Regions from separate parts of the Fulvivirga maritima genome, predicted to be linked through region 2. Evidence: riboswitches for the same ligand, from Rfam matches in the RefSeq annotation. Region 2 holds a riboswitch; the other holds the start of a gene.

Region 1 (5,522 bases), 2.3 Mb from region 2:
CTTTGAGCCGGTCATCGGTTATGACCTGGCTGGTCAGTTGCTGCGCTAAAATAGTACAGCGTTTGAGAGGGCTGCTATACACCGTATCGAACTTCTCGGGTAACTGTGGCTTGAGCTGTCGGCATTCAGCTTCAAATGAGTCAGTAATGTCAAGGTCACTCTGGCCATAGCAGATGCCTTTAGCCACCTGCGGCGTGGTATGTCTTATAAAGTAAACTTCCATATCAGTATTAAAAATAGATAAAAAGCCACTTCTGTTACTTGTTGCGTTGCCCCCAAGCAGTCGCCGGTATAGCCTCCTATCCATTTGGTGAAGTACCTGGCCAACCACATCTTCACAACATATAAAATCGGAATGAGGGCCAACACAAAAGCATTATGGGAAAGCAAACACAAGGCTATCAAAGGAATAACTCCTAAAAATGCAGCTATTATCAGGTTAGCTCTATGCGCTTGCTGAGCCACAGGCTTGGCCTTGCTGTCGTCTGTATCTCTTACATAAGCATGGGTAAATATGAAGGTCGCGGCCATAAAACGACTCAGGGCATGGGCACTGACCATAATCATCAGTATAATCCACAAATCGGTCAAATTGCTTATTTCCACTAACAGACTAGTCTTTAGCAACAGGATGAGAATCATGCCAATGACGCCATAAGCTCCCATTCGGCTATCTTTCATAATAACCAGAATCTTTTCTTTAGTCCAGCCACCACCAAAGCCATCACATACATCAGCAAAACCGTCTTCATGAAAGGCTCCGGTAGTCAGCACCGAAGCGATAATGCTTAGCACAATACCCACCGCAGGATTCACGGCCCACGCTCCTATTAAAAAAGCTACTGCAGCAATGCCACCAACTATCCAACCGATCAAAGGAAAGTAACGAATGGATTTGTTAATATATTCCGGGCTATGATCTACCGATTTAGGGCATGGGATGCGCGTATAAAACATCAAAGCCGTAAAAAATACTCTGATTTGTTCTTTCATATCGTGGATTGCTGGCTTACTCCTGCCCCTTCAAAGCTGGCCATTTCATTCAGAAAAGTACAAGCCGACTGCACAATAGGATAAGCCACCGCACAGCCTGTCCCCTCGCCTAGTCGCATGCCTAGCTTAAGCAATGGTTTGGCGTTAAAAGTCTTTAGCATCATCTGATGGCCATGTTCTTCAGATTGGTGAGTAAATACACAATAACCTAAAATGGCCTTTTCTATCATTTGGGCCACCAGCAAAGCAGCAGTACAAATAAAGCCGTCTACCAGTATAATCATGCCTAATTCAGCCGCTTTGAGCATTCCACCACATATCTGAGCTATTTCAAACCCACCCAAACTAGCGAGTACAGCTATGGGATCATTCTTATCCAGATCTTGGTGCTTTTCCAATACTTGTTGCAATGTTTTTATCTTCCCTGCTAGTTGCTCCTGATTAGCCCCTGTGCCTTTACCCACGCAGGCTGCTACAGGCTTATCACAAATAACACTCATTAATAGCGATGCCGATGATGTGTTACCTATCCCCATTTCTCCAAAACCAATAACGTTGCTGCCATTATTAAAAATGCCTTGAACTACCTCAGCCCCTTTGGCTATAGCTTGCTCACATTGGGCAATAGTCATGGCGGGACCTTCCAGATAATTGGCCGTTCCATAAGCTATTTTAGCATCTATAATGCTATCAAAAGGGCCGAAATCATAGTTTACACCGGCATCAATGATCTTTATATCAATGTTATTTTGCTTGGATAGCACATTGATAGCCGCACCACCGTTTACAAAATTCATCACCATTTGGTAGGTCACCTCTTGCGGGTAGGGATTAACCAAACCTGTTTTAGCAATACCATGATCACCGGCAAATACGGCAATAGTGGGTGCATTTAACGATGGCGTTAGCGTTTGCTGAATACGCGCAATGGTAAAAGCGGTGTCTTCTAAAAGCCCCAGTGCACCAATGGGCTTAGTCTTAAGGTCTATTTTACTGCGAATAGCATCATCCAGATGATCAGCAACAGGTTGGATAGTAAAGTGAAGCATGATTGAGTTTTAGAAATAATAATAATCAGGTATGTAGTAAGTCATTTTAATGTTAAAGGAAGGCCAGAAACCATAAAAAAGGCCTTATCAGATTGGCTGGCTATGAATTCATTCATCCATCCTTGCAGTTCTGTGAATTTACGGCCCACTTCAGTCTGTGCGTGTATGCCCATCCCAATTTCATTAGAGATAATGATGAGGGTTCCCTCCTGCTGAAAGAGCGCTGAGAGCTCTGCTTTACCCTTTTCAAGGCATTCATCTACATTGTTCTTGGTATCAACATACCAGTTGGTGAGCCAAAGTGTAATACAGTCCAGCACCACTACCTTGCCAGAGACATCCAGTTTACTGAGGTGCTTTTCTTCCTCTATGGTAGTCCAGCGGTCATCTCTATCGGCGACATGGCGCGCTACTCTTTTCTTAAAATCACCGTCCCACTGGCGGGCAGTGGCCAGATATATGGGGTTATCCGATAAGCTCAGCGCCAGTTTTTGCGCATAGCCACTCTTTCCGGATCTTTCCCCTCCTGAAATGTAATAGATCATGGTTTATCAGCTTATTCCTGACTCTTCCTCCGAAAGCCGTTAAAATATAAGCCACTGGCAGGTCTTCTGGCTCGCTTCCAATGTTTTTGGCCTTCCCATTCTACAGAATAGTGGCAAGAGGTAAAACAACTTTCAGAAACTTACAGCTACGGGGATAGCTCCGGACTTTCACCGAATTCCCATTTTAATTCATTGCAGCCTGAGAGGAGAATGAAACCAATAGCGAGTCAAAGCTATGGATTATGATCTAATATTGTCTTTAAAAAAATTAATTAATTCTTCTATTGTCTTAGTTATGATTTTCAGGATTTAAGGATGTCAGGATTTGAATTATACTTCAGATTAGATACCTTCTTAAATGGTATGCTTTTGCCTCCGAAGTTGTCTAAACCTTGATTTTTCATGATTTACCTGATTGCATGATTTTTTTATTATTGTGTACCCGTTTAAATTGAAGGGATTTTGAACCGGAGTTGTCTTAATAGTGATTTTCAGGATTTAAGGATGTCAGGATTTGAGTTGTACTTCGGAGTAAATATCTTCTTAAATTGTAAGCTTTGCTTCAGAAGTTGTCTAAACCTTGATTTCGCGTGATTTACCTGATTACATGATTTTCTTGTTATTGTGTACCCGTTTAAAATGAAGGGATTTTGAACCGGAGTAGATCAATATACCAATTTCCTGTCAATTGCTCTGGGAAATATTAGAGCATTTGAAAGTAAAGGAAGAGACATCTAACTTTTACGCGATGACTTTTCAGCAGAATCCAGTTGGATGGCTTTAAGAATAGCTTCACCTATTTCTCGATTCAAAACTTTTTTATTCTCTTGTACTATAATCAAATCCGCAAACATCAATCCACAGGAAAGATCGCTAAGTTTGTCTTTACTGATATTTTGAAAATCACCATCCTCTTTTCTCACAGCGTCTTTCACTTGATCTGGATAAAGCAAATAACCTTCATTTGATTCAAAGTAATGGAGGTAAGCATATACCTGACGAAGATCTTCCAAAGAAACTTTAGACTGAAACTTCCACTTGGTATCGATCACTACTTTTTTTATCATCTGAGAGTTCGATGACTAAATCAGGTTTAAGAGGTCGAGAATAGCCATTATTTGGCTTCCAAAAGGCCTTAGATGGCTGAGCCAACACCTTCACCCCTTTGCCAGATGCAGCCCTCACCAAACTCCAATAAATAAAGCTTTCCCAAAGTTTGTTCATGTCAAACATGATAGCTAGAATGTCATTGGGGCCGCCTTTGATATCCGGGTGATAATTGAGAAGAATGATTCTGGCCAGCTCAATGGCTCCTTTGTAGCTTTCAGTTTTTCGCTCATAGGCGAGTGTCCGAAAGAGCTTTTCATTGATCACTCTACTCTTAGATTCCGGAAAAAATAGTAATAAAGCTTCCGCATTTCTTCTCACAGCATCCGAACCAACCTTAGCCACGCACTCCAGACCAGCTCTAAGAATGAAATTGAAGACATTGTCCTGATCATAAACCGTATGCGCCACATAAAAGCGTTCGGCATGCACCGCATTTTTCGTGATCTGCTGATGCACCAATAGTTTACCCTTCAAGGCAGACTGATTACTGGTATTCGTTCGATATTTCTTGATCAATCCTTGATGGATAAGTCGTTCCGCTTCTGATAAGAACAACTGAAAATAAGTTTCCAGTACACTATGCTGACGTATTAGAATATTCGCTTGCGTAGTAGTCTTCGCTTCTACTTGCAGACTTATGAGCAGCATATCTAATAACACTTGTTGCCACTCGGATTTGTTTAGCTGATGTTTGTCTGTCTTAGGCAGCACCTCAATGGTGAGGTCGCCTACTTTGATTACTCCAACATGTTCATTGAAGCGAACCTTATTGAAAAAGACCTGAAAGAATCCGGTTTGATTGGCTTGCTCGTACCTAGCCAGAGCATCCAGATGCTTCTTTTTGAATTGAAGGCCTTGCACCTCTTGACCTAAGGTAAGCCAGCTCCACTCATAAACTAATATTTTATCTGCTTGCCTAGTCACCAATGATCGTTTTCACCTTTTCTAATATATTGTCAGAAGTTAGGTCTGTTAATTTATATCGGATGGTTGGTAAATAGTCATCCTGATCATAAACCGCCATTTTGGGAGCATTTTCCACCTTCTCAACAAACTCTTCTCCCAAAATCAACCTGATCTTTCCATAATCATTGTAGAAATACTCTTTCAGAAGTGGGATAATGTTCTTATTAAAAGTCTCAGCCAGCTCTTCCTTACTCAATACGTTTATGAAGTAGCTATGACCTATCTGGTGGTCTTCATCCTTTAAGTATGTAATTCGTTCATTGATTGTTTCGAGGAGCCTGGAAACAGAAACACCAAGAGCCTCAGATGATTCCATGAGTGATGGCAAACTATACTGTGGTACGATATGCTCAAAACTAAATCTACGTCTCAATGCCACATCCAATGCTTCGACACTGCGATCTGCAGTATTCATTGTGCCAATGATGTGAAGGTTTGACGGCACAGAAAACTCCTCTCTTGAATACGGCAGTATTACCGAAAGGTGATTTGGTTGACCTATACGTTTATCTGACTCTATCAAAGTAATTAACTCACCAAAAATGGATGACACGTTGCCTCTATTAATTTCATCAATAAACAGGGCATAATCATGGTTTGGATCTTTGATTGCTTTAGCCACTATTTCCTTGAAAATGCCATCTTTTATCTCATAGCCAATCTCTCCGCTTTCATCTAGTTTAGGCTTTATACCTTCTACAAAATCTTCATAGGCCATTGATTGATGAAACGTACAAAAAGAATACCTCTTAATTTCCAGAGATTCTTGAGTTCCTTGATTCACTTCTTTAAGAATATCCAAAATTTCAGGAGAGTCACTTTCAACTACAGCTTGATCAATTGACCACATTCCCTTATC
Region 2 (5,522 bases):
GGTCTAATGTAAATAAAATGAAAATACACAGAGGCAATGCTACCCAAAGCGAGATAGTATATTTTCGTTTGTCGGATAGCAAAGCGTTCAAATTAATTCAGTTTTTGATAGAAGTAGGTTTCATATTCAGGAAGTAATTCAGGGTGTGCTATTTTCACCAGATCACTCAGAATTAAGTCAGGGCGAGCAGCTCCGGTTTCAAAGTAATCATTCCCTCCATTTTTATTAATCCTTTTTATATACGCGTATACTTCATTGTTTTTAAAAGACTCAAACTCACTATATCTCGGGTTGGCCTGGGTAAGCTCTTGCAGACTTTTATACTGACCGGCACCTATCCATAAGTCGGCCTCAGCTGCTTTTTCATACACCGCTTCAAAAGCCAGAGAGAGGCTGCCTGTGCTTTCATCATCTTTCCATAAATAGTCTATACCTGCGGCTTCAAAAAAGCGGCCGGCCCAGCTATTTCCGCCAGACATATACCAAACATCATTATAAATAACACCGGTAAAGGCAGTAGGTTTATGTGTTATATTTTTCACCTTTTCTTTCACAGCTAAATATTGCTTTTTTATCTCTTGAAATTTCTCTTCAGCCAGGTCAGACTTGTCGAAAAACTCAGCGATAAACTTAATCCATTCCGCTCTTCCCAGTGGGGTTTCTTCCAGGTAAGCGACTTGGAGGGCTACAGGTATTCCTAATCGGCTGATTTGTTCCAGATCTTGAGAGTTTCCATTCATAGTGTAGCCAAAAACCACCTCGGGGTCTATCTCTGTAAGGGTTTCCATATTTATTTTGGTGTCTATGCCTAACTCCTTAATCTCGCCAGATTCTACTCTTTTCGTCAGTACTTCAGAAGAAATAAATTGAGTGCTGGGGAAGCCTTTCAGCGTATTTTCTACACCAAGCATTTCTAAAGCAGGCAGGTGTACTGTGGCCGTACAGACTATTCTTGATACCGGTGTGCGGATTACCACTGTCTCTTCGCTGTGCTCGGGAACCGTTTCTCCTTTGGGTACTAGCAGGTAATGAGCGGGAGTGCTCGCCCCTTGGTAAGGCTCTTTTACTTCTATGTGAGTTACTTTTCCTTGTCTCCTTATGGAGAAGTTAACGGCATCTTCTAAGGCTACCGTTTCTTTCGATGCGGAACTCTGCTGTGCAGATTCTGCTGATTCCTGTTTCTGATTACAGGCAAATAAAAGGCAGGTGACAAGGAAAAAGTATGGGTAAATTTTATTCATTTATAAAGTGGGCTAAAGTAAATGACTAAGGCAAACATACAGTTTTATGAAATTAATGTGCAAGTAAGAAGCTTTGTTGGTTTAAATAAATCTTTAGCTACCTTTGCTGAGAATTTTGGTTTATCGCCTCTGTTACAGGAGGTAATAATTAAAAGGGAATCCGGTGATTTGTAAGAAAATTCCGGAGCTGTACCCGCAACTGTAAGCTCATTTGTGTTCATCATTCACTCTTAAAGTCACTGTCATAAAAGATGGGAAGGCTGATGATGAAGAGCAAGCCAGGAGACCTGCCATATTCAATTAACAACGAAGCTTTCGGGAGTTATGGCTTCAGGCAGATGACCCATGCTTAATTTCTGGTGCACCTTCCTGTTTCCCTACTTAAAGCTTCATGAATGATGATTTATGAGGAATTTCTTTTGCCTAATATTCTTATCTGCTTGCTGTTATACTGCTTACGGGCAAGATACTACTGCTGTCACTTTGCAGGAAGTGCGCATTGAAGATAAAAGAATACAGGATTTTCAGACTGGTGAAAAGATAGAGACGGTCAGTTCTCAATACCTAAAAAACAGACAAGGAGGCAATATGGCCGAGCTGTTAACCAAGGCTGGTGGGTTAAATATCAGGTCTTATGGTGTTGGCGGATTATCTACGCCTTCAGTTAGAGGTACAGGTAGTAATCATACTCCTGTAATGTGGGAAGGGCTCAACCTGCAAAGTCCCATGAACGGATCTTTAGACCTTACTCTGGTGCCGGTTTCATTTATTGATAATGTAGCCATTCAATATGGAGGCTCCGGATCTGTTTTGGGTTCAGGCGCTTTGGGTGGTGCTATTCATATTAATACAGATCTTAAAAATATACATCAGGGAGTTGGCGGGAGTCTGTTTCAGCAGTTCGGCAGTTTTGGTAAACAATACACAGGCCTTAACCTCAGCTATGGAAAAGGAATAGTAAAGGCTAAAGTGCGAGCATTTACCCATCAGGCTGATAATGATTTCGAATTTTTTAATCGATTTAACAACAGAGAAGAGGAAATGGATAACGCTCAGGTAGATCAGCGCGGGGTAATGAGTGAGTGGTATTTTGATTTGCCTAAAAGCCAAAGCATAACAGCTAAATATTGGTATCAGTATAATGACATTCATTTGCCTAATGCTGCTTCTTTGGGAGGCAAAGCCATAGAAACGCAAACCGATGAATTTCATAGAGCCGTAGTTCATTATCAGAATAATAGGCCTAAAGGTGTGTTTGAAATACGTTCAGGACTGGTTAATCATTATTTAAATTATAAGGATTATGTAGCTCCGGCATCTATTAGCAAGTCAAATACCTGGATCAATGATATTCATAAGATTTTCAGGCTTAAGCCTAATCATGAGCTGCAGGTAGGTTTCAATTACACCTATGATCAGGCTGAGACAGAAAGTTATGGTAGCAATATTCCTGACAGACATAGGCTGGCGCTTTTTGTGGGTTCAAAATGGCTGTTGATGAAAAAGTTGGAAGTTAATCTTATGGCTCGTCAGTCATATATTGATGACGAGTTGGTGCCTTTCCTTCCTTCATTAGGCCTGCAGTACTTCATTAGCCCTGAGTGGCAGACTAAAACTAAGGTTGCTCGCAGCTACAGAGTTCCTACTTTTAATGACCTCTACTGGACAGGTAGTGGGGCTACAGGAAATTTAGATCTCATTCCGGAAGAAGGATGGAGCGTAGAGCAGGGGTTCATTTTTCAAAAAGCCAATCTTCAGGCTGAGTTTACAGGGTTCTATAACGTCATTGATAATTGGATTCAATGGGTGCCAAGAGGAAGTATATGGCTGCCTGAAAATGTAGAGCAGTTACAGTCAAGAGGTGTAGAACTCAGCCTTAAATACCATTATAATATTTTGCCCAATTGGAGCCTTCAGGCAACAGGTAAATATGCCTATACTAAGGCTACCAAAGAAAAGGTAGGTTCAGTGCAAGACGAAACTCAATTGCACAAACAAACCATTTATACTCCTGAAAATCAGGCTTCTGTTTCACTGAGTAGCAACTATAAAAACCTTTCACTTGTGTATTTATTTAAGTACACTGGCGAGCAAGCCACTACAGGAGATAACACTTTAAGTATAGATGCTTTTGCTACCAGTGATTTATCTCTTGTTTATATGCAAAGCTTGGGTAAGCATAGTGTAAGCCTTAGCGGAAGTGTTAAAAATATGCTAGACCAGGCTTATGAAATTAGAAGTGGCAGACCTATGCCTGGCAGGCATTATCAAATAAGTATTCAATATCAATTTAATTAGATTATAACTATGAAAAACAAGTTTTACTTAAAACTAATGGTGCTGCTTTTAAGCATCTCAATAATATCCTGTTCTGATGATGACGGAGATCCCAGGCCAACAAGTATTTCTCCGATGGGAGATAATGGATATTTCATCATTAATGAAGGAAACTTTGGTAGTGGTGATGCTAGTCTTTCTTACTACAACAGAGATTCAGCTAAGGTTTTTAATGATGTATTCTCTACGTATATAGGTAGGCCATTAGGTGATCAGGCTCAGTCAATGTATATCGCAGATTCAATTGGTTTTATTATAGTGCAGGGGTCTGTTAAAATAGAGGTGATTAACATTAACTCAATGACTTCAATTGCCACCATTACTGGTGAAGATGGATTAGTTTCTCCTAGATATTTTTTAAAAATAGATGATGATAAAGCCTATGTTACTGACTGGGGAGAAGGAGGTATAGTTGGGACAGTGAAAATCATTGACTTGCATACATATGAAATAACAAATACAGTTAGTACTGGTGTAGGAGCAGATAAGTTAGTGAGAAGAGGTGATGAAGTGTACGTGGTAAATAGTGGAGGGTATGGAACTGATAATACTATAGCTGTTATCGACGTAGCTGCAGATGAGGTAGTAAAAAAGATCGAAGTTGGTGCTAATCCAAATTCAATTCAATTGGATAATAATGGAGATTTATGGGTTTCAGGAGCAGGAATCATTGAAGGATATGATGACTTATATAATGCAATAAGCTCCGGCTATTTGGCTAGAATAGATGCTGATGATGAAGTTGATTTGATGGTAGAGGTAGAACAGAGTTCTGGAGCTATAACTAAGCTTTTGATTAATGCTTCCGAAGATCAGCTTTACTATAATTACAATGGCGGTGTTTATTCTATGTCAATAGATGATACAAGTCTTCCCAGTACCCCTATATTTGAAGGTAGCTTTTATGGCTTAGGTGTTGATCCTGTGTCTGGTAATGTGCTGGCTGCTGAGGCTCCAAGCTTTACAGCTGCAGGCTCTGCTTATGTTTATTCTACTTCTGGTCAGGAGCAAACTTCTTATCAGGTAGGTATAGGCCCTAATGGTTTTTATTTTAAATAATTGAAATAATATGAAACGCATTGTATCTCTTCTTCCCAGTAGTACTGAAATAGTAGCGGCGCTTGGCCTTGGCCATATGTTGGTAGGTCGGTCGCATGAGTGTAACTATCCGCTGTGGGTGGAAAAACTACCGGTGCTTACCGCGCCTAAGTTTGACACTAACCGCTCTAGCGAAGAGATAGATAATAGCGTTATTGATTTGCTCAAAGAGGGATTGTCTGTTTATAATATTGATGAGGAGTTGTTAGAGCAGCTTAATCCTGATGTTATTCTCACTCAGTCTCTCTGTGATATATGTGCTGTAAGCTTGCAAGATGTTGAAAATGCGGTTTGTAAGCTTACCTCTTCTAATCCTCAGTTAGTAAGCCTGCAGCCCAATGTGGTTCAGGATATTTTTGCTGATATTCTTAGAGTAGGAAAAGTGTTGGAGGTAGAAAATAGAGCGCAGAAATTAGTAGATAATATTGCTCAGCGGTTCAATGCTATCCGTGATAAAGTAGCCAATGTTAAAAATAAGCCCACTGTAGCTATGGTGGAGTGGATATCTCCGCTTATGCTTGGAGGTAATTGGATTCCTGAATTGGTGGAGCTGACCGGAGGAGAAAGTCTATTCGCTCAAAATGGAGAACATTCACATTATCATAAATGGGAAAAGGTGGCAGAAGCAGATCCTGATATCATAGTGGTAATGCCTTGCGGCTTTGGTGTGGATAGATCAATGGAGGAAATGCACCTTCTGTCAGAAAAAGAAGGCTGGAGTGATCTTAAGGCGGTGAAAAACGGAAAAGTGTATGTGGCAGACGGCAACCATTTCTTTAACAGACCAGGACCAAGCATAGCCGAATCAGCTGAGATATTAAGTGAAATTTTTTATCCTGAATTATT

What was found. A riboswitch is a leader RNA that binds a small molecule or an ion and turns the genes downstream of it on or off. The one in region 2 is predicted to bind cobalamin.
Region 1: another riboswitch for cobalamin. It lies ahead of LVD15_RS21735 (bifunctional adenosylcobinamide kinase/adenosylcobinamide-phosphate guanylyltransferase); the one in region 2 lies ahead of LVD15_RS04555 (TonB-dependent receptor plug domain-containing protein).

Annotation. Positions count from the first base shown of each region.
Region 1 covers NZ_CP089980.1:5,160,419-5,165,940, reverse strand. The annotation lists gene cobC (alpha-ribazole phosphatase) at 1-223, opposite strand, end outside; gene LVD15_RS21745 (adenosylcobinamide-GDP ribazoletransferase) at 205-993, opposite strand; gene cobT (nicotinate-nucleotide--dimethylbenzimidazole phosphoribosyltransferase) at 990-2,042, opposite strand; gene LVD15_RS21735 (bifunctional adenosylcobinamide kinase/adenosylcobinamide-phosphate guanylyltransferase) at 2,084-2,587, opposite strand; cobalamin riboswitch at 2,627-2,823, opposite strand; gene LVD15_RS26945 (5-methylcytosine restriction system specificity protein McrC) at 3,322-3,654, opposite strand; gene LVD15_RS26940 (McrC family protein) at 3,608-4,621, opposite strand; gene LVD15_RS21725 (McrB family protein) at 4,614-5,522, opposite strand, start outside.
Region 2 covers NZ_CP089980.1:1,114,165-1,119,686, reverse strand. The annotation lists gene LVD15_RS04565 (FecCD family ABC transporter permease) at 1-91, opposite strand, end outside; gene LVD15_RS04560 (ABC transporter substrate-binding protein) at 93-1,241, opposite strand; cobalamin riboswitch at 1,341-1,550, shown strand; gene LVD15_RS04555 (TonB-dependent receptor plug domain-containing protein) at 1,647-3,539, shown strand; gene LVD15_RS04550 (YncE family protein) at 3,549-4,637, shown strand; gene LVD15_RS04545 (BtuF-related (seleno)protein) at 4,648-5,522, shown strand, end outside.